DNA from 3 places in the Paenibacillus sp. FSL R7-0333 genome. Region 2 is predicted to be linked to each of the others. Evidence: predicted binding sites of a transcription regulator. Region 2 holds the regulator's gene; each other region holds the start of a gene.

Region 1 (7,364 bases), 300 kb from region 2:
TAAGGAACCGCCAGTCCATTATCGGTCAATATGAGTTTGTTCTGTTCATCAATCCGGGTAACCGTCGTGCCGGTATGCAGTGTAATATGATTATCTTCATACCACCCGAGATCGTTGAGAATGATGTCTTCAATTGTTTTGCTGCCTTCAAGTACATAGGACAACATAATCCGGTTATAGTTGGGATGCGGCTCACTGCCGAAGACAGTAATATCATAAGCGCCGCCCAGCTTCAGAATCTGCTCAATCGTGCCTACTCCCGCCATGCCATTCCCAATCAGCACTAACTTTTCTCTTTCCGCTGCCACTGGTAGACCCTCCTTCAGAAACTCTGATTTCTTCAATAACTTTACCTGATAGAGAAATTATACTGTCCCCAATTCCATGACAAGTGTGACCACAGTCACATGGTATGTGAATTTTTTCACACAAGTGGAGATGACTTCTCGCGTTCTTTCATAGGACAACTTATGGCGTGAAGCACAGAGATATTTTATTCAAAAAAAACGGATACCCATGCAGTTTCGCACAGATATCCATTCATTCGATACACGATCTCACTCCTATACTTCATTCACTTATTTCAGTACCAGAGAGATCTCCAGCTTGTCCTGCGGACTGAGCTTCATGTCCACTCCATTACCGAGCAGACCTTTATCGTTGACCTTCAGTCTCCATTCCTCGCTGCTGAGCGGGGTATAATCCATCACAGTAAGCACCGTCCGGTTATCCTCGGCAAGCCGAACCATACCGCTGTTCTTCAGCAGTCCCTTGACGGACATATCCTGCATAAAAGAAAGCACATGCGAATGTGTCAGCTCCGGCTGCTCGCTCCCCCCGTTCACAGTGATGATGACAGGCTGAAACATCTTTCCGGTTCCGGCAGGCCCTGCTGACATCGTAATGGCTGAACCCGGTTCAAGGGTTGTATTCAGCTCTTGAACCTTCTTGCCGTTCACCTGAATCTCCCAGTTCATGTCCTCACCCAGGGAGACCTTATTCACCTCAAGAATACTAGTTCCATCCGCTGAAAATGTAACAACGCCGCTCTTTCTGAACAGCTCTATTATTGAATTCCCAGCCACGTAAGCTTCGTTAAGCAATCTGGCCGAGCTTCCGGCCATTTCACTGTCACCCACCTTGACTGAAAAGGTTAATCCCTGGCCTCCGTTACTGCTGCCGCCATTCTCTGATCCCAAGCCACAACCGCTTGCCGCGGCCAGCAAGAGAAGGCACAGCATGAAGCGCATCCATTTCGTGGACATCCCACGGCACCGCCTTCATATGTATTTTCCCGGACTCTTTAAGGATAACGCATAGAGGAAGGGTTCTCAAATCATTTCTGCCGGAAGAAAAAGTAAAAAGTCCCAGAAGGGACTTATCCAATGCAGCAGGTCCTATTGATAACGCAGGAACAGAATATTGTTCTCCAGATGCACATGCTCGAAGGTCATGCCTTCCAGCTCTTCAAGCCGGGCATACGTCAGGCGATAAGTCGTGCAGGCATGTGCGGGCGGTGTGTAGTTATTAGTAACTCTGCGCAGCTCGCGTAGAATCTCTCCGGCCCCGTCATGCTCAGCTTCCAAATTATGCAGCAGTCCGCGCAGCTCCGCAAGTCCTTCTTCGGTTGGGTTCTGGGTGTAGGCCAGCATCTTAGGGAATTCACTCTCTTCTTCCTTCGCCGTATGCTGCAGCAGCTCTTCACGCAGCATATTGAACAGGCGGTGCATTTCTCCCAGGTGCGGTGAATCCTCACCGTGAACGCGGAACACCTTGGTTACATTTTGGCTGATTAGCGGAAGCTCTTCACGCAGGTAGCGGTGATGCTTGTTCACAATATAATCCACCAGTTCCTCTGACGAAGCTTCGTTCCAGGCGGTATCCTCTTCCAGCACCGGATGCTGCTCTTGCAGCTTGTTCAGCTCCTGCACCATTGCTGCCGGATCAAGACCCTTCTCGGCAGCGGCTTCAGCCAGCGGCTTGGCACCTCCGCAGCAGAAATCGATCCGTTGTGCCTTGAAATAATCAGCTGCTTTGGGGAACTGCAGAACAATATCTCTGACCATTGCTTCCGGGGTGAACCCGGGATGAATTGTTGTATCGTTTAATTGATTGGACGCCATGTTGGCCCCTCCTCAGGTTTAGATGTAGGTTTGTGCTTCTTTTCACTTCTACACCTTATCACTGGCCTTAGGCGGAACTTGTGATTGTACGCACTGAATATAACAAATTTTAATGAACGCGAACTTTTAGTATTCTTATGTAAAATATACTAGACATTTTGTTTTATATATTTTACAATATGCGTGAGGTGAGGGAATGGGGAAAAATCTGAGGCTCAAAGCCTCCAGAGCAGCAAAAGACATGTCGCAAAAGCAGCTGGCGGATGCCGTGGGGGTCACAAGACAGACAATTATCGCGATTGAGAATGGTGATTACAACCCCACCCTGAGGTTGTGTATTGACATTTGTGTAACCCTTGGGAAGACGCTGGATCAATTATTTTGGGAGGGAACGAAGGATGAGCAGAACGAACCTGGATGAGAGACAATTGCAGCAGCGGCACAAGGCGGGGAATCAGGCATTTCTTTTGATGGCATTCTTATTGCTGACAGACATGGCGCTGCAAAACTACGGAATGAAGTGGCTGGAATATCCGCTTAGTAATTACGCAATTTTCATGCTGGGTGTGGGTTCCTATCTCGTACGGCTGATCTGGAGCGGTGCATATGTGGGACCGGGCGGACTACAGGGCGGAGCAAAAGGGAAAAACGTTCTGGGTGCAATGCTGGCGACCGTGGTGGCAGCCTGCATCCTTATTGTTACCTTCGTGAATCCAGCCGCCCAATCAGCAGCAAACAGCGGTGCGAACGGGAAGGTGATTCTGGTCATTTCCGTTACAGCAGGACTGGTCATCTTAAGCACCGTGTACTTTATCCGACGGAGGAATAACCGGGCGGAGTAGAGTGGCTTGTGCTGCTGAAGCAAAAGAAGCGGAGGGGAAATTTGGAACTGGAGGAGCGGAGCGATCGCCTTTGTGTTTGGATTTCTACCGCGAAGAGCGGTTTGTATCAGGAAATCCAAACACAATAGCGGCCGGAAGTACAAATATTCACCGCAGCGACGACCTGGCTTCAAGTTCAACTCTTTTTTCGAGCTTCACTTTTCTATCGAACCGTCGCCTGCATGTAAGTCCGCTTGCCCTGCGCATCCTTCAGGTAGGGGCCAAGTCCGGCGAACCGCGAATGATCCACATATACACCCGTCATCCATCTGCCTTCGGTCAGGCCACCGTTCCACTGCAGCACCAGATCGGGGGCAGAGATCCATTCCTGATACACTCTGATGTTCTTATCCTTGTATTCTTTGGCCGGTTTGTTCAATTCGCTCAGCGGTGCCGGGGTAAGGTAGGTGGGCACGAAATATACAGAGATCAGCTCCATATCCTCCTCACTCAGAAAAGCCTCCTCCCCCAAGTAAGGCTGGAGCAGCCGCGTGTTCTCATACATAGACCAGATTACAGCTTGAAGTACCATGCTCTGGCTAATTCCATTATGAAAAGTAAAACGGCGCTGAGCATTTGAGCCACTCCCTCCCTTAGCCGTTACCGGCTCCAGGCAATGCCGCTCACAACCAATACATTTCCAGCCGGACGGGCCTTGAATCCATTTCTGAAACACGCTCCCGCTGTCATTGTCCCCTTTATATAGAGAAGAAATGATCTCATACGGCACACCGATCCACGCATCCCACAGAGAATCCGGGAGATGGTTATGAAGCATGAACAGCACCTTGTCATAGATCAGCTGTACTTTAATCGAAGCAGTCTCCAGTTCGGCGACATCCTTTTTTCCATAGGTTATTTCCCGGGAAAACAAGGTGATGGTCATGGTCCTCGCCTCCTAAAAGTTGTGTGAGCCCTCCGCTTCCTTCCATCAGCATCGTCCAAAACACATCCCGTAAGCATCCGTCTGCCGCATAACCCTGGGCTTTTCCTACTTTTGTTAACGCTTCCACACATCCGTAATATTTAGTATGTTCTATTATATTACACAGGTAGGGCCTAAGTGCAAGGTTTATTTGGGCAAAATTTGCATAAACAAGCGGAAACGGCATTGCCGTCCTTATAAAGGACGGTACCGTTTCAGCGAGAAATAGAAGGATAAGTTATCGTGTGAAACCTATAAATTCTTATATTTCAAGCAGAACAGCATATGAAAAGCCCCTTACCCGGATACCCGGCAAGAGGCTGTCATCAAATATATATTACGGTACTGCTACTCCACCCAGCTCTCGGCCCAGGACTGGATTTGCTGCATGACCGGCTCAAGCGCACGGCCCTTCACTGTTAATTCATACTCAATGCGCACCGGTGTCTCCGGGTACACATGACGTACCAGAATGCCCTCGCATTCCAGATCCTTCATGCGCTCGGACAGCATCTTATCGCTCATTGACGGAATCAGTCCGGAAATATCCTTGAACCGCTTGGGGCCGCTCATCAAGGTCTGAATAATGAGTCCGTTCCAACGCTTGCCCAGAAACGAAAAAGCCGTCTCAAATCTCGGGCACATCGTCAGTTGATGTTCTTCCATGGTTATCACCTCTCACTTATGAAGCTTACAATTAGTTAGTATATATAATTTTACCACATTTATTCTGGAATGAACATCGTTTGCCAAAAAAAAGTTCATTAACCACTATTATTATATTTACGCTCTCAATCCTTGGTGTCTTCTGCCTTGCGTCTTAGCTGGATGGCCTCTGTAACCACATAGGCAAGATCATCGTTGCTGTAGAGGGATAGTACACCCAGTACCGTATCATCGGAGATGAACCCGGCCTCCTCCGCGGATACCGTCAGGGCCAGCGCATTGGCCAGCGCCTGATTGCCCTCCTGCTGCGGATAAGCCTGCAGATACAGGGCATGCGGGTCCAGCTTATTATTCACACACCACTGGGCAAATACGAGAATCATCATTTCCTCGTCCCGCTTGTAGCTCTCGATAATCCTCTCTTCCATCGACTTGTTGTCATAATCCTCCATGTTGTTCTCCTCTCTGCTGCGATGCTGACCGCTCAGCGGCTTAATCTTGCTGCTAATTCATGGCTCGGCAATACGGCCGAAGCGGAAATACCGCATTGCTCCGGTGTCGCTATATTACTGAGATAATGGCTGACCGCTCCGCTGAAGCCTCTGCGCTCCAGCACGGTATCCCAGCTGCCGAAGTTCTGCGTGCGCGGCAACGAGCCCTGCTCATATAATATAACCCGTTCCATGTCTGTCACCTCCACCGACCTGCCATGTCCGTGCAGCTCCAGCTTCTCCAGATCGGCCCCTGCATCCCGGACCATGCTGTAATGGCCGGTGGTCCCATTCTCCCAGCCCAGCATTCCCGAGGCGTGCAGAAGCCGCCCCTCCGCATCAGCCCTCAGGCTGGTGTGCAGCAGCTCATAATCCCCGCCGGACAGCCAGAGCAGCAGATCCAGCATATGAATCAGGTCATCATGGATCGTCTCATGGCTGCTGCCCTGCTGCAGCTTCGTCCGGTGTTTGACAGCGGTGGATTGGCTGATGCCTCCGGCCTTATGCAGCCAGGATTTGGCGGCGGCATACATCGGGGCATAGCGGCGGTTGAAACCCACTCCCAGCAGCAGCCCCTTGTTCTCAGCAAGCTCTGCCATCCGGCGGGATTCCTCCAGATCATAGGAGAGCGGCTTGTCCACATACACGGACACCCCATGCTCCAGGCAAGAGGTAACCAGCTCATAGTGCGTAGTTGTAGGACTATGTATGAACACAGCATCCAGATCCCAGGACAGCAGCTCCGTAAGCTCGGTTGTCCCCCGCTGAAGGCGATAAGCCTGGACTGCCCGCTCGACCGTAGCAGAGGAATGGCTGAGCACTCCCACCACCTCGGCCTGATCATGCCGGGAGAGCAGCGGCAAATAGACTTTACGGGCAATATCGCCTATGCCGATCATTGCCACTCTTTTGCGGACAGATAGTTTCATTACAGCAGCATCTCCCTTACATGTTGGGGGAATTTCTATTCCCTTATAGATGTATTATACCGTGACATGCAGCGGGAACAATGATCTTTGCTTCAATAATTGCTTTAATTGCTTTTTTTTCAGTATGATGAAATGGATGGAGTGAAGAAGGGGCATAGTATAATGAGAAAATGGCTAACGGTTTTTCTGTATGTTTCGTGCATAATCCTCGCGTTTATCTACAGGTATGAACTCCTGGCCTGGCTTAGAGAGGATCATCCTTTGTATTTGTCCATGCTCGCCGCCACAGTGCTGGCCTTATTTCCGGTCCTGCCCTACAAGCTGATTATCGGATTGTTCGGGTATGCCTATGGAAGCTTCGCAGGAGCGTTAATCTGCTGGAGTGCTACCACAATAGCGGCAGCCCTTGTCTATGGAGTCGTTGCATCCATGTTCCGGAGCAAATCTATGGCCTATCTAAGCAGTATTTCGGCGCTGGACAGATTTGTGTCCGCTGTGGAGCAGCGTCCCTTTGCATCCGTAGTGATTGCCCGGCTGGCACCGTTCATTCCGCAGATGGCTGTGAATATCTACGCCGGTGCCGCCGGACTGCCTTTCTGGAGCTATCTTGGAGCCACCGCACTTGGCAAAATTCCCGGCATCGCCCTCTACGCCTTCCTCGGAGGACAGATGTTCCAGCATCCGCGAAGTGCAGCTGTAGCTATAATCGTGTATATTGCCGTACTGGCTGTAGCCGGATTATCCATGCGCCGCCGTCCTTCTGCGGGCCGCTGACGCTTCAAGAATTTCCGGTATGCTGGCAGTAAGCCTCTATTTGATTTATAATTAAATTGTGATCTATTTAATTGCATTCTACAGATGGAGGGATAACAATGAGTGAATTTCAAGCTGATTCTATAAATGTCAAGACCGAGCAAGCCACCTTCGCCGGTGGATGCTTCTGGTGTATGGTATCCCCTTTTGAAGAGCTTCCGGGCATTGTCAAGATTATCTCCGGTTATACAGGCGGACATACCGTGAATCCGACCTACGAGGAAGTATGCTCGGAAACCACCGGACATGTTGAGGCGGTGCAGATTACGTTCAATCCGGATATTTTCCCATATAGCAAGCTGCTTGAGCTGTTCTGGCAACAGATTGACCCTACCGATGCCGGAGGGCAATTCCATGACCGCGGCACTTCCTATGGAACGGCAATCTTCACCCATTCGGAGGAGCAGCGCCAGCAGGCAGAGGCTTCCAAGGCAGCTCTTCAGGCCAGCGGACGCTTCTCCGCTCCCATTGTGACGCCTATTCTTCCGGCCAAGCCCTTCTACCCAGCCGAAGAATATCATCAGGGCTATCACCAC
Region 2 (7,364 bases):
TTCGGCAGAACCCGTCTGATTGACAATAATGTATTTATTCCTAAGGAGGCACACGCTCTTGTTTAGACATATGATGAAATCCAAAATCCACCGGGCAACGGTCACTGAAGCCAATCTCAATTATGTGGGCAGCATTACCATTGATGAAGATCTGATGGAAGCTGCAGACCTGCTGGAGAACGAGAAGGTGCAGATCGTGGATAATAATAACGGTTCCCGTCTGGAGACTTATGTCATTCCAGGTCCGCGCGGCAGCGGCGTCATTTGTCTGAACGGGGCGGCGGCGCGTTTGGTACAGCCTGGCGATACAGTGATTATTATATCCTACGCTGTCATGTCCTCCGAGGAGCTGGCGGCGCACAAGCCGACTGTAGTGTTCGTTGATGCGGGCAACAAGCCGGTGAAGCTGGCGGATCATGAGATTCACGCGACGATTGCCTGAATTCTGAGCTTTGAGCCATGTAATCAATGGCAGGGATGAAGACCCCTGTACTTGCTGATAATGAAGTAAGGCAAGCTTAAGCTGACTTCATTATCAGTAAGGGTGGGATGTCCGGTGTTTCAACATTTATTTGCTGAGATGAACAAGATGCTCCAGGAGATCAAAGCCGACTATCCTACTGCGGAGGGTGCCCGCCGAAGCGATCTTTTATCCAAGTATAATATGCTCCACCGAATCAGTGATAATGTAATGGATGAATGGCTGGTCTTCGCCGAGAAGCTGAGCGAGTTCCGGGAACAGGCGGATTTCCAGGTTCAGCCAGAGGAGCTGCCGGAAGAGGAAGCGCCCGAGCTTGGGATGGATGCTTTTGTCAGAGGCCAGGGCTATTACAAGCTGCTGATGTACCGCAAATGCATTGAACAGTTCAGGGAGGTTACGGCTAAGTATCCGGACAGCCTCGCTGCCCGCCTGTATCTGGCCATGGCTTATCTGCAGGAGGGAGAAGGCGATACCGCCTGGGGACATCTGAATCACATGCTGGGCCTGATCCGTGAGGAGAAGCTGAAGGCGATGATCTATAATGCGCTGGGCTGTATCCGGGCTTCTCAGGAACGCTTCAATGAGGCCAGTGAGCTATTCAGCCTGTCGCTGCTGCATGACCCGGATCTGCCGGAGCCGAATGTGAATCTGGAGGTATGCCGCAGACGGGGCGGGAAGCTGGAGTTTGGCCATCAGCTGGTTTCGCTTTTATAATTTATCCTCGGTTTCTTTAGGCGATGCGCCCCGTTTCCCGGGGTGTGCATCGCCTTTTTTCGTAACTTCTGTTATGCTGATAAAGAGTCTCAAGTGAAAGGGAATAGAACTTATAATGAAATTTGCCGTGCTTGATTTTGAAACTACGGGAACCCAATCTGTGGGAGAGATCATCCAGGTTGGCCTTGCCATTATAGAAGAAGACGGGACGATCTCCCGGGTGTATGGTTCCTATGTCAAGCCCGGAGCGCCCATTCCTCCTTTTATTACGGGCCTGACCGGAATTACAGACAGCGACGTACAGGATGCGCCGGAGCTCGATGAGATGATGATGGAGCTGGTGCCGCTGCTGGATGATGTCGTCCTCGTCGGACACAATGTCGCGTTTGATTTTCATTTTTTGCAGAATGCGCTGGACCGCTGCGGCTACCTGCCGTTTCAGGGGCGGATTCTGGATACGATCGATTTTCTCAAAATATGCTTTCCCTCACTGAGCACCTATCAGCTTGGCGCGGTAAGCAGCCACTTCGGCATTACGCATGACCGTCCCCATCAGGCGGACAGTGATGCGCTTGCCACGGCTATTGTGCTGCTCAAATGTCTGGAAGAGCTGCAGAGTCTGCCGCTCTTGACGATTCAGCGGCTGAATGAGCTGTTCGCGGACGAAGACAGTGATCTGGCCTGGTATTTCGACGGTCTGCTGCGGGAGCGGGAGATGGAGACCTTTCAGCCGGAAGGTGAGCTGAGCTTCTACCGCCAGCTTGCGCTGGCTGTGGGGGACTGGGCAGAGCTGGCTACGCCACGGGAGGATGGAAGCGTCAATCCGCTGGAGAATATTACCTTTGAAGAATATATGGATGAGGTAACCAAGCGGCTGAAGGCTGTTCTTCCCCAGTATGAGAGCCGGGAAGCCCAGGAGCTGATGATCCATGAGGTCATTACAGCGCTTGAGCAGGACAAGCATCTACTGATTGAAGCGGGAACAGGCACCGGTAAATCGCTGGGTTATCTGCTTCCGGCTATCTACCATAGTGTGAAAAGTGATCAGAAGGTGATGGTCAGCACGCATACCATTAACCTTCAGGACCAGCTGCGGGAGCGGGATATTCCGCTCTTAACCAGCGTTGTGCCGTTCCCGTTCAAGGCCTCCATCTTTAAGGGAAGAGGGCACTATTTGTGTCTGCGCAAGTTCGAACATAGAATGAACAAAAAGGACTTTACGAGTCCAAGGGAAGAAGCGCTCACCGCTGCGCAAATGCTCGTTTGGCTGACCCAGACGACGACCGGCGATGATGAGGAGCTTAACTTAAGCGGACGGGGCGGCGATTTCTGGGAGACGGTAGCCAGTGATACCGACTCCTGCCTGGGACGCGCATGTCCCTGGTTCCGCAAATGCTATTACCACCGGGCCAAGCATGAAGCCGGGATCTCCGATGTGGTGGTCACCAATCACTCCAAGCTGTTCGCAGATGTCAAAGCCGGGCATCAGCTTCTTCCGGCGTACGACCATCTTGTGATTGATGAAGCCCATCATCTGGAGGATATTGCCGGCAAGCATCTTGGCATGCAGATGAAATATTTCACATTCGCCCATACCCTCACCCGTCTCTATAAGGATAGCCGGAGCGGGCAGCTGCCTGCCCTCCGCCAGAGTCTGCAGTCTTCGGGCAGTGAGCAGGCCTCCGAATGGAGCGGCGTGATCGACCGGATCTATCCCGATCTGCTGACGGTGAAGGAGTCCTGGGATGCGCTCAGCGACCGGCTCTTCAGCCTGCTGCCCGAGCGCAGCGATGCCGGGGCCGGTGAAGCAGGCCAGCTGGTGGCACGCCTGCAGCCGGGCAAGAAGCCGAAGGATTGGGAGGAGCTGGCTGCCCTTGAGAATACACTGAACCTCAGTCTGAGCGATATCATCCGCAAGGGCGACAAAATGCTCAGTGAAATGCGTGACACGGACAGCCAATCCTCCTCAGACAGTCTTGTGACTGATATCGGTGGGTTATTCAAGGATCTGGCATCCATTAGAGAGCAGATCCGCTTCTTCATGAGTCTGAACGATGAGAACATCGTGTATTGGCTGGAGGGAAGCGGCAATTATAAGGGCAAGTCGCTGCAAATGTATGCTGTTCCCGTAGATGTCAGCACCCAGCTCAGGGAGCTGTTCTTCGATAAGAAGAAGAGCATTATCCTGACCTCGGCCACCTTATCCGTGGATAAATCCTTCCAGTTTATGATTGATAACCTGGGTCTTGGCGAAGCTGCAGAGCAGCGGCGTCTGATGACTGCACTGCTTCCGTCGCCATTCAAGTATCGTGAGCAGGCTCTCCTGGTCATTCCCCGGGACTTCCCGAGCGTCAAGGGGAGTATTGGGGATGCCCGCTTTGTGGACACCCTCGTGCACTCCCTTGCCGAGACAGCTGTAACAACACGGGGACGGATGCTGGTGCTGTTTACCTCCTACAAGATGCTGCGCCAGGTGTATGAACCGCTGAAGGAGGCACTTGCCTCACAGGATATCGCGGTACTCGGACAAGGTGTGGAAGGCGGCAGCCGGAGCAAGCTGATCCGCCGCTTCCAGGACAGCCCGGCTTCGGTCTTGCTGGGTACCAGCAGCTTCTGGGAAGGGGTGGATATCCCGGGAGAAGCATTGACCTGCCTGGCGATTGTCAGACTGCCGTTCCAGCCGCCAAATCACCCGCTGGCAGAAGCGAAGTCGGAGCTGCTTCAGGCACAGAAGAAGAATCCGTTCATGAAGCTGTCCGTGCCGCAGGCCGTCATCCGCTTCAAGCAGGGCTTCGGGCGGCTGGTCCGCACGGCGCAGGACCGGGGCATCGTAATTGTGTACGATACCAGAGTCATTGAATCGCATTATGGAAAGTACTTCCTGTACTCGCTCCCCGGTCCCAAGATGGAGCATATGCTCACCGAGCAGATGGTCCCGAGAATTGCCGAATGGCTGGATGACGGCGGGGTTTCCTAATTCTTCTGCTATTGCTATTATTAATAAGTCATGATTAACCTGAAGATCCGTTCCCGCCTGCCCTGCCACTCCGGCAGGCGGCGGGGCACGGTTGCTATAATTGTACGGGTCTAACACAACTTTTAAGGAGGAGAATACATGAAATCGGATAAAATATCGGAGGCCGTCGTGCGCAGGCTCCCAGTGTACCTGCGTTTCCTGAACGATCTCCAAAAACGTGAAATCTCCACAGTCTCTTCTCAGGAGCTGGGCCAGAAGCTTGACCTAAATCCCGCCCAGATCCGTAAGGATTTGGCTTATTTCGGCGATTTTGGCAGGAAAGGCATCGGCTATGATGTATCTTATCTGATTGAGAAGATCCGCCATATCCTGAAGCTTGACCAGCAAATTAATGTTGCACTGGTTGGAGCCGGTAACCTCGGTCATGCCTTGTCTAACTACAACGCTTACTTGAAGGATACGATGAAGATTACTGCCATCTTCGATGCCTACCCGCCGAAGGTGGGCCAGCAGATCAACTCGCTGGTTGTGCAGCCGATGGAGGAGCTAAGCAGTACAATCCGTTCGCAGGGCATCCGGATCGGGATTATTACCGTGCCCGACAGTGAAGCCCAGAACGTAGCTGATATTCTTGTGGATTCCGGTATCGAAGCGATTCTGAACTTCGCACCGGTTATTCTCAAGACGCCTGCCAATATCCGGATTCATGCCGCAGATTTCACCACAGATCTGCAGAGCTTGGCCTATTATTTGCATGATGGAAAGGATGAGGCTGAAGATGAGCAGTAAGATCACGATAATCAAGAATGGGCACTTCCTGGTTCCGGGCAGTGACAAGCCGGTACTGAGCGGGTACATGACCCTGGAGAATGATTTGATTACTTACATAGGTGAAGCTGAGCCGGTAGTGGAGGATGGCGCACAGGTCGTAGACGGCAGCCGTCTGCTGTTCATGCCTGGTCTGGTCAATACCCATGGTCATACTGCAATGTCACTGCTGCGCGGATACGGCGACGATATGGTGCTTCAGTCTTGGCTGCAGGAGAAGATGTGGCCGATGGAAGAGAAATTCACTGGTGATGATGTATATTGGGGAACCTCGTTGTCCGTGCTGGAGATGCTGAAGGGCGGCACAACCACCTTCCTCGATATGTATGATCATATGGACCGGGTAGCGGAAGTGACCGAGCAGTCTGGTATTCGTGCTGTGTTGATGCGCGGCGTAATTGGGCTGTGCCCGGAAGAGGTACAGCAAGCGAAGCTCGCTGAGGCGATTGCTTTTGCCCGTAACTGGCACGGCAAGGCTGACGGCAGAATTACGACCATGCTCTCACCGCACGCCCCGTACACCTGTCCTCCAGAGTTTTTCATGAAGTTTGTGCAGGCTGCCCATGATCTAGACCTGCCAATGCACACCCATATGTCCGAGACGCGCCATGAAGTGGAACAGAACGTGGCCGACTACGGCCTGCGTCCGGTCGCACATCTGGAGAAGCTCGGAATGTTCACCCGTCCTTCGCTCATTGCCCACGGGGTTCATCTGAACGATGAAGAGATCGGGATTCTGGCCCGCCATAACGTTGGCGTGTCGCATAACCCCGGCAGTAACCTGAAGCTGGCCAGCGGGGTTGCCCGTGTTCCTGAACTGCTGAGAGCCGGGATTAAGGTCTCCCTGGGTACAGACGGTGCGGCAAGCAACAACAATCTGGATATGTTCGAAGAGATGAGGCTGGCGGCTCTGATCCACAAGGGCGTAAGCGGTGATCCTACAGCGGTACCGGCTCCTGAGGCGCTTCTGATGGCTACGGAGTACGGGGCGCAGTCTATTTTCCTAAGCGGGGTAGGCCGGCTTGCAGCAGGAATGAAGGCCGACTTCATCGCACTTGATATTGACCAGCCTCATCTGCTGCCGCATACCGATCTGCTCTCCCATGCCGTATATTCGGCAAGTGCCAAGGATGTAGAGCATGTATGGGTGAACGGCCAGCAGGTTGTGAAGCATGGACAATGCCTGACACTTGATGAAGAAGCCATCCGCCGCAAAGCACAGGAGACGTTCGAGAGCCTGCTTAAACGGTAATTCAGGGGAACGGGAAAGGAAGCAGCGTGGTGAAGAAGAAGAGGAGAAAATGGATCTGGCTGGGGATTACCGTGGTGCTGCTCCTTCTGTTCGGACTAAGCCAGTTCTATGCCTACATTATGAAGGACCAGTGGAACGAGCGGAGTGAGGCCAAGGAGCTGGCCCGGGCGCGTGCCGGACTAACAGAGGTAACCAAGGCCCAGAAATCTGTCTGGAATGAGAATGAGATCTACTGGGTGCTGACCGGTAAAAATGAAGCTGGGACCGAGCTGATGGTGTGGGTCCGTTTCACCTTGGAGGGCAAGCCTGCCGGAGGCGACAACGACCTGTATGCTGAGGAACTGAGCAATGGCACCTCAGAAGAGAAAATGCGCGGAATCATAGCCGCTCAGCTGCCGGACATTACGATCGAACGGCTGCTGCCCGGTGTATACAACGGGGAATATGCCTGGCAGCTATTTTACAAAAAAGACGGGCGATTCTATTATAACTTTTACCGCTTCAAGGATGGCAGCGCCATCGGTGAGGGGTACAGTCTGCCGAACCGTTAAGCGGACGGCCAGGCTTGGATTATAGGAGAAGTGGGAGATACAGTGATACTGTGCTCCCGCTTTTTTTGGTGTATCCATAAGAGTAAAGAACAGGTTAGAGCCGTTCATGGGCTTGAGAGTATATACGGGTTGCAATACCATTCATGTATATTAGATCAGCCACAGGAGACGGAATTTTAGACAGGGGGAATTGATAATATGGAAATTTTGTCCTATTTGTATCAGGCGGTGGATCTGTTCAAGGAGGAGCTGGGGGAGAATCTGTCGGGAATTTACGTGCATGGCTCACTGGCGATGGGCTGTTTTCACCCCGATACCAGCGATATCGATCTGCTGATCGTCGTACATGACAAGCTGCCCGCAGAGGTCAGTCATAGACTTGCCAGGCGTATTGTAGGTTATCATGACAGTCTGCCGAATAAGCGCGGAATTGAACTATCCATCGTCCTTAAGACATACCTGCGAAATTTTGTGTATCCTACGCCTTTTGAATTTCACTTTTCGGAAGCACATTTAGAGCGGTACAGAACTGATGAGAATTATCTGTGCGGCGGCTTTGAG
Region 3 (7,364 bases), 3.2 Mb from region 2:
TTGGAGGAGAGATCATTTCTCCTCCAGCCCCTAAATCATTAAATTTAAAGTATAATGGTTATAAAACCGTACCGATTTCCAGTTGCGAAGGAGATCCGAATGAGAGCAATCCTGATTGACGATGAAGAATTGGCACTAAAGGCTTTGGAACGCCAATTGCATGCGCTTGGGTGTTTTGAGATTATCGGCAAATATACCGATCCGCTGCAAGGGCAGCAAAAGGTAGAGGAGACCGAGACCGATATTGTGTTTCTCGATATTCATTTACCGGAGCTGAGCGGGATTGAGATGGCGGAAAGGCTGCTGGAACGGAGACCCGATCTGCAGGTTGTATTCGTAACGGCATATGATAAGTATGCGATCAAGGCTTTTGAGCTGAATGCTCTGGATTATTTGCTTAAGCCGATTCATACGGACCGTCTGAAGCTTACAGTTCGGAGATTGAACGCTCAGCAGAAGCCTGGCCTGGCAGCCCGGGCAGCGTCAGCGCAGACAAGCTGGAGAATGCTGATGCTCGATGCCTTCCGGATCTACGAAGGGAGTCAGGAGCTTCCGTCACTGCAATGGAGAACGGCAAAGGCGCAGGAAATCTTCTTTTACCTACTGCATCATCGCGGCAAAGTGGTCAGTAAAGCCACTTTGATTGAGTTGCTATGGGCTGATTTTGATCCGAACAGGGCCTATCCGCAGTTATATACGGCTGTGTATCATATCCGCAAAATGCTGGAGCCCTTCAGCAGAGAACGGATTCTCCTGCAAAATACGGCGGACGGCTATCTGCTCAAGCTGAATGGAATCTGCCTGGACGTTGATGAGTTTGACCGCTTTATCCAAGCGGGGTTAGAGCTCTCGAATGACACCCTGCCCGAATACGAACGAATCCTGAAGCTGTTCAAGAGCGAATATCTGGAGGGGTACGATTATGTGTGGGCGGAGCTTGAACGGCAGAGATTCCAGCTGCAGTGGATTCGGCTGAAGCTGAATCTGGTCCGCTGGTATATGGGGAATGCAGAATATGAACAGGCCTTCAAGCACATTGAACAGGTCTGCACCCGCTATCCGTTAGAGGAGCAGGCGCAATTATTGTACATGCAAATATCGGATAGAATGGGCTTTCATTTTCTGGTGCAAAGACAGTATGTATTGCTGGAAACGGTCATGGAAGCAGAGGTTGCGGAGAAACCGAGCCGGGAGATTGTCAAATGGTATAGGGATTGGGACAACAAGCGTCAAAAAGGGTGAATCCGTGGATTCATCCTTTTTGCCCTATCTAAATTATGATATATTTAATCTTGAATGAACTGGTTCTGCAAAGACCCGACGAAGGAGCACCCCATGACCCAATTTGTCTACAAGCAGATTATTGCTGACCTCAAAACGAAGATCTTTGCCGGGCAGTACGCCGATATGAAGCTGCCGGATGAGCGCAGTCTCAGCGAGGCGTATCAGGTTAGCCGCAGTACCATTAAGCGTGCGCTGACGAAGATGGAGAGCTCGGGCATTATTTTCAAGAAACGCGGCTCCGGCACCTTCATCAATCCGTTATACATAAAGAACGATTCGATCTTCAATTACGAAGGCTCTAATCTGGGGGTGTCGGATAACTTCCAGATGCACGGCAAGAAGCCGGAGATCAAGGTGCTAAGCTTCGAGGTCATCCGGCCCACGGAGGAGCTTCAGCGGGATTTGTTCCTGATGCCCCATGATTTCGTGTATAAGATCGTGCGTCTGCGCCTGTTTGAAGGTGCGCCCTTCATGATTGAGACGGGATATATTCCGATCAAAATTGTGCAAAATCTCGACCAGACGATTATCGAGGGGTCGATTTTTCATTATCTGGAGGAGTCGCGCAATCTGGCGGTGACCAAGTCCTTTTTGTCTATTTTTGCCGAGCCTTCACTGCTGAATGATCAGGAGCTGCTCCATCTTAAGGAGAATGAACCCGTAGGGATTATGGAGGGGATCTTCTTCCTGGATAACGGCACGCCGTTCGAATTCTCGCATATGCGCTTCCATTATGAGTATCTAAAGTTTAACACGTTTGTATCTGTGCATTAACGGATGGACGGTGTAAATAGCATAACTAAGGTATAGCAGGCCGGGAGGAATCCCGGTCTTTTTGTGTTTTTTAGTATAACAAATTAATCCATAATTATAAAAATAAACATCTTTTTGTGCGTGTTTTGCAGAGAATTTCATACTATGTTCAAAATTTCACAATATTGGACCGTATTAATTTCTAAAAAGATTGAATTTCTGAAATGCCGATGTATGATGTAACTGTAGAAGTGATACATTCAATTTACAAAGAAAAAGATTAGGGAGTGGAAGACATGGGATTAACAATCGAACAGGTGGATTATTCCTCCAAAACGTATCTGGCAAAGCTTGACGCTTACTGGCGCGCAACGAACTACATCTCCGTAGGCCAGCTTTATTTGAAGGATAATCCGTTGTTAAGAGAACCGCTGAAGGATGCAGACGTCAAAGTGAAGCCGATCGGACACTGGGGCACGATCCCTGGGCAGAACTTTATCTATGCGCACCTGAACCGCGTTATCACTAAATATGATCTCAACATGTTCTATATTGAAGGCCCGGGCCATGGCGGTCAGGTGATGGTATCGAACTCTTATCTTGACGGAACCTACACCGAAATCTACCCGCAGATCACTCAGGACATCCCTGGTCTGAAAAAGCTGTTCAAGCAGTTCTCCTTCCCTGGCGGTGTTGCCTCCCATGCAGCTCCTGAAACACCCGGATCGATTCATGAAGGCGGCGAGCTGGGTTACTCCCTGTCGCACAGCGTGGGTTCGATTCTGGATAACCCTGACCTGATCTCAGCAGTCGTTGTAGGTGACGGCGAAGCAGAGACCGGTCCTCTGGCCGCTTCCTGGCTGTCCAACCGGTTCATCAACCCGATTACAGACGGTGCTGTATTACCGATTCTGCATTTGAACGGCTTCAAGATCAGCAACCCGACGATTCTGTCACGGATGAGCAGAGAAGAATTGACCGCCTATTTTGCCGGCAACGGCTGGGAAGCCTTCTTCGTAGAAGGCGAGAACCCGGATCTGATGCACCCGGAAATGGCGAAGGTGCTGGATACAATCGTAGAGAGAATTGCCGCCATTCAGAAGAATGCCCGTGAAAATAACGATACTGCCCGTCCGGTATGGCCGATGCTGGTCTTCCGCTCCCCTAAAGGCTGGACCGGTCCGAAATCGTGGGATGGCGTGCCGAACGAAGGCTCCTTCCGTGCCCACCAGGTGCCGATTCCGGTCGATCAGAAGAACATGAAGCATGCTCCGGCATTGCTTGAATGGCTGAACAGCTACAGACCTGAGGAACTGTTCGATGAGAATGGCCGTTTGAACGCAGATCTGGCTGAAATTCTGCCAACCGGCGACAGACGTATGGGCATGAACCCGGTAACCAATGCCGGCAAACTGATCAAAGACCTGCACAAGCCGAATTTCCGCAACTATACTCTCGATAATTCCGCTCCAGGCCAAGTGATTGCACAGGATATGGCGGTGCTGGGCAAATACCTGAAAGAGGTTGTTACGCTCAACGAAGAGAACCGCAACTTCAGAATCTTCGGACCGGATGAGACCATGTCTAACCGTCTGGGACCTGTATTCGAAGTGACCAAGCGCCAATGGATGGACGCCATTCAGGAACCGCAGGATGAATTCCTCGCTCCGTATGGCCGTGTCATTGACTCCCAGTTATCAGAGCATCAGGCAGAGGGGATTCTGGAAGGGTACGTACTGACCGGCCGCCACGGATTCTTCGCCAGCTATGAAGCGTTCCTGCGCGTGGTCGATTCGATGATCACCCAGCACTTCAAGTGGCTGCGCAAGGCTACAGATCAGACCTGGAGAGAAGACATTCCTTCCCTGAACGTGATCGCCACATCGACAGTGTTCCAGCAGGACCATAACGGTTATACCCACCAGGATCCGGGTCTGCTCGGCCATCTGGCTGACAAGAAGCCTGAATTCATCCGTGAGTATCTGCCGTCCGATGCGAACAGCTTGCTGGCTGTGTTCGACAAGATCCTGAATGACCGCCAGAAGATCAACCTGATCGTATCCTCCAAGCATCCGCGTCCGCAGTGGTTCTCGGCTGACGAAGCTCAGGAGCTGGTGGACAAAGGCCTTAAGATCATTGACTGGGCCAGCACCGACAAAGGCGGAGAGCCGGATCTCGTTATCGCTTCTTCGGGTACCGAACCAACTATGGAAGCCTTGGGTGCCATCTCGATCCTGCATGAGAAGCTGCCTGAGCTGAAGATCCGTTACATCAACGTGGTCGACCTGCTGAAGCTGAGAAGTCAGAAGCTTGATCCGCGCGGCTTGTCTGACGAGGAGTTTGATCAATTTTTCACAAAAGACAAACCGGTCATCTTCGCCTTCCACGGCTATGAAGGCCTGATCAAAGACCTGTTCTTCGACCGCCACAACCATAATCTGCATGTGCACGGCTACCGTGAGAATGGCGATATCACTACACCGTTCGATATGCGTGTCCTCAACCAGATGGACCGCTTCGATCTTACGAAGGAAGCTGTGCTGAGCCTGCCGGAAGCAAGCAAATACCAGGCCATCGCTGACGAGATGGACGCCATGGTGCAGAAGCATCACGCGTACATCCGTGAAGAAGGCATCGACCTTCCAGAGGTAGAGAGTTGGGTATGGAAGGCTTTGAACTAAGGTTAGGACGATAGTGTTATTTCATTAATAATATAGTAGGCTTCAATTAAGGAGCGCTCCGGTAGTCATGTTGATGGCTGCGGAGCGCTCTTTTTGTCCAATGATTGGAGCTGGATTATGGTCTCCGGGACCTCCGGCTGCAATGCCTTCTTCCACTGCCCCGCGGTGAGTACAGGCACACCATTACTGCCGTTCATCTCCACCATGTGCTTCCAGTAGCGCTTCGGCATCTTCGAGGAACGCAGCCGGTCATTGCGGCGCTCCTTGATGCCGATGGCATGATAGAAGCCAGTCCATAAGCGGCGGTACGCTTCCTCCGTCTCATCGGGTTCGGGCGGGGTCCAACCGTTTAGAGGCACGATGGCCACACGCCCGGGCTCATGAATCAGCGCAGCCCCATGGGTCTGATCGTAGATCATGAAGCTCTCCCCCTGGAACCGGTCACAGAAATGCTCCTGGATCACAGGCAGCACATAACCCTGAGGCTCAATCACTGCGGCCATGACCGGGCCGTATACGGAGAAGCGGACGAAACCCGTATACAGATGCGCTTCATGCCGCAGCTGCTGGACAGCCTTCATCAGCGTGTTAACGGTGTCATCCGCCAGCATATTCATCACCTTGCGGCCATGCTGGAAGCCGAGATACAGGAAGTTCAGCAGCAGCATCTCCTTATCGGGGGCGCAGCTCCAGAAGCCCAGACGCACCAGCTCCTCGGCTTCGCGGCTGATCCGAAGCGGCAGGGACTTCAGTACTCGTGCGGCCTTGTCTTTGTCGGTCTCAATCCATTTCGCTTCCAGCAGCAGGCCTATTTCCCCGCCTTCAGCATGAATCGCCAGCGGTTTCTCCTTCCAGGCATAGCTCTCAAATACACAGCACAGCAGACCCTCGAAGCTTCCGTCATAGGTGTACGCCAGTGCGGACGGCTTGAACATCAGGCCTTCGCTCCTTTCTTGAGCAGGTCCCAACCATCTGCTGCCGGAAGGGCCGACAGGTTGAAGTCGTCGAACAGCGTGAGCTGCTCCACCTGCGGCTGCTGGAGAGCGAGCTGCTCCCCGGACATGAGTGAACGAAGCAGCGTATGCTCGCTTACCTTCAGTCCCGCAAGCGGCTTGTCCTTGCAGGTGATGAAGAACTGGGCACGCTTGAGGACCACTCCCAGCTTCTTCAGCGCATGGAAATCGAGCGATCCGGCCCGTCTGGCCTTCACGATCCGCTGTGCACTTCTTACGCCGATGCCGGGTACACGCAGCAGCATTTCGTAAGGGGCGCGGTTGATCTCAACGGGGAACTGCTCCCGGTGGTTAACGGCCCAGCTGCATTTGGGGTCCAGCAGCGGGTTGAAGTTCGGCACGGCCTCATCCAATAATTCATTCGCCTTGAAGCCGTAGAAGCGCAGGAGCCAATCGGCTTGATAGAGCCGGTGTTCCCGCAGCAGCGGCGGTTTGGTGTCTAGTGCGGGCAGGAGGGAATCCTCCACCACCGGGGTGTAGGCGGAGAAGAAGACGCGCTTGAGCGAGTATTTACGGTATAGGCCTTCCGTCAAATTAAGGATTTGGTAATCCGTATCAGGCGTTGCCCCCACAATCATCTGGGTACTCTGTCCAGCCGGAGCGAAGCGGGGAGCATGGTTATACTTGACGATATCGGAGCGGTTCTCCTTGATCCGGCTGGTAATCAGCCCCATCGGCTTCAGGATGGATACCTTGCTCTTATCAGGTGCGAGACGTCCGAGGCTCTCCTGCGAGGGCAGCTCGATGTTGACGCTCATGCGGTCGGCGAGCAGCCCAAGTCTGGACAGCAGGGCTTCGTCTGCTCCGGGGATGGCTTTTACATGAATATAACCGTTGAAATGATAGACATTGCGCAGCAGCTCAAGCGCTGAGATCAGCTGCTCGGTGGTGTAGTCCGGATTGCGCATAATGCCTGAGCTAAGAAATAGTCCTTCTATATAATTACGGCGATAGAATTGCATGGTGATATCTGCGATCTCTTCGGGGGTGAAGGCTGCCCGGCGAATGGGGTTAGATTTGCGGTTGATGCAATAGGCACAATCATATACACAACCGTTGGTCATAAGCACCTTCAGCAGCGAGATACAGCGCCCGTCCGCCGCGAAGCTGTGGCAGATGCCCATCGCGGAGGTGTTGCCGAGCGCCCCGGCCTGACCCTTGCGGTCGGAACCGCTTGAAGTGCACGCCACATCGTATTTGGCGGAAGCGGTCAGAATCTCTAGTTTCTCCATTACATCCACGGTCTCAATCCCCCTCATATGTGAGCATTATATATCGAACATACGTTCTTGTCAAAGGTATACCCCCCTTCTTGGCCGCCTGTAAAATGTATGCGCATTCCTTCTTGTGCTATAATAGAAACTGATGGTTCATGGAATGAGGAATCATATGGTTATTGAAAATCGGGTTAGGAGTGTTGCTGAAGTGAGAGGATATAACATATGGCGGCCCATCATGCTGATTGCGGTTGCACTGCTGACAAGACAGTTAGTGACAAGTGTGTGCCTGATGTTCGGCATGTCGCAGGAATCGGCAGGCAGTGTAGCCATGCTGGGCATGATCGTTGCTGCTCTTATTATGTACAACCGCATGATGAAGGGCCGCCGCCGCAGATAAAATCAATAGAAGATCC

The links. The regulator Rex, encoded in region 2, represses fermentation and respiration genes when NADH is low (regulators of the CRP and FNR family bind a similar motif). The targets are predictions, from matches to a motif close to TTGTGAAATATTTCACAA.
Region 1: ric (iron-sulfur cluster repair di-iron protein) is a predicted target of Rex. The motif match lies at 2,154-2,171, and genes of this name have one in related genera.
Region 3: MKY86_RS33080 (phosphoketolase family protein) is a predicted target of Rex. The motif match lies at 2,203-2,220, and genes of this name have one in related genera.

The regions. Positions count from the first base shown of each region.
Region 1 is NZ_JBBOBZ010000001.1:4,789,832-4,797,195, forward strand. Features, by position in the region: gene nirB (nitrite reductase large subunit NirB) at 1-308, opposite strand, end outside; gene MKY86_RS20405 (hypothetical protein) at 579-1,265, opposite strand; gene ric (iron-sulfur cluster repair di-iron protein) at 1,398-2,093, opposite strand; gene MKY86_RS20415 (helix-turn-helix transcriptional regulator) at 2,320-2,544, shown strand; gene MKY86_RS20420 (DUF6773 family protein) at 2,522-2,965, shown strand; gene MKY86_RS20425 (hypothetical protein) at 3,168-3,890, opposite strand; gene MKY86_RS20430 (winged helix-turn-helix transcriptional regulator) at 4,278-4,595, opposite strand; gene MKY86_RS20435 (hypothetical protein) at 4,721-5,047, opposite strand; gene MKY86_RS20440 (Gfo/Idh/MocA family protein) at 5,080-6,015, opposite strand; gene MKY86_RS20445 (TVP38/TMEM64 family protein) at 6,178-6,789, shown strand; gene msrA (peptide-methionine (S)-S-oxide reductase MsrA) at 6,888-7,364, shown strand, end outside.
Region 2 is NZ_JBBOBZ010000001.1:4,485,656-4,493,019, reverse strand. Features, by position in the region: gene panC (pantoate--beta-alanine ligase) at 1-66, shown strand, start outside; gene panD (aspartate 1-decarboxylase) at 59-442, shown strand; gene MKY86_RS18955 (tetratricopeptide repeat protein) at 557-1,195, shown strand; gene dinG (ATP-dependent DNA helicase DinG) at 1,311-4,172, shown strand; gene MKY86_RS18945 (redox-sensing transcriptional repressor Rex) at 4,311-4,961, shown strand; gene MKY86_RS18940 (amidohydrolase) at 4,951-6,252, shown strand; gene MKY86_RS18935 (cell wall elongation regulator TseB-like domain-containing protein) at 6,282-6,803, shown strand; gene MKY86_RS18930 (aminoglycoside adenylyltransferase domain-containing protein) at 7,002-7,364, shown strand, end outside.
Region 3 is NZ_JBBOBZ010000001.1:7,650,275-7,657,638, forward strand. Features, by position in the region: gene MKY86_RS33070 (response regulator) at 100-1,242, shown strand; gene MKY86_RS33075 (GntR family transcriptional regulator) at 1,336-2,058, shown strand; gene MKY86_RS33080 (phosphoketolase family protein) at 2,334-4,718, shown strand; gene MKY86_RS33085 (TIGR03915 family putative DNA repair protein) at 4,784-5,653, opposite strand; gene MKY86_RS33090 (putative DNA modification/repair radical SAM protein) at 5,653-6,963, opposite strand; gene MKY86_RS33095 (hypothetical protein) at 7,157-7,348, shown strand.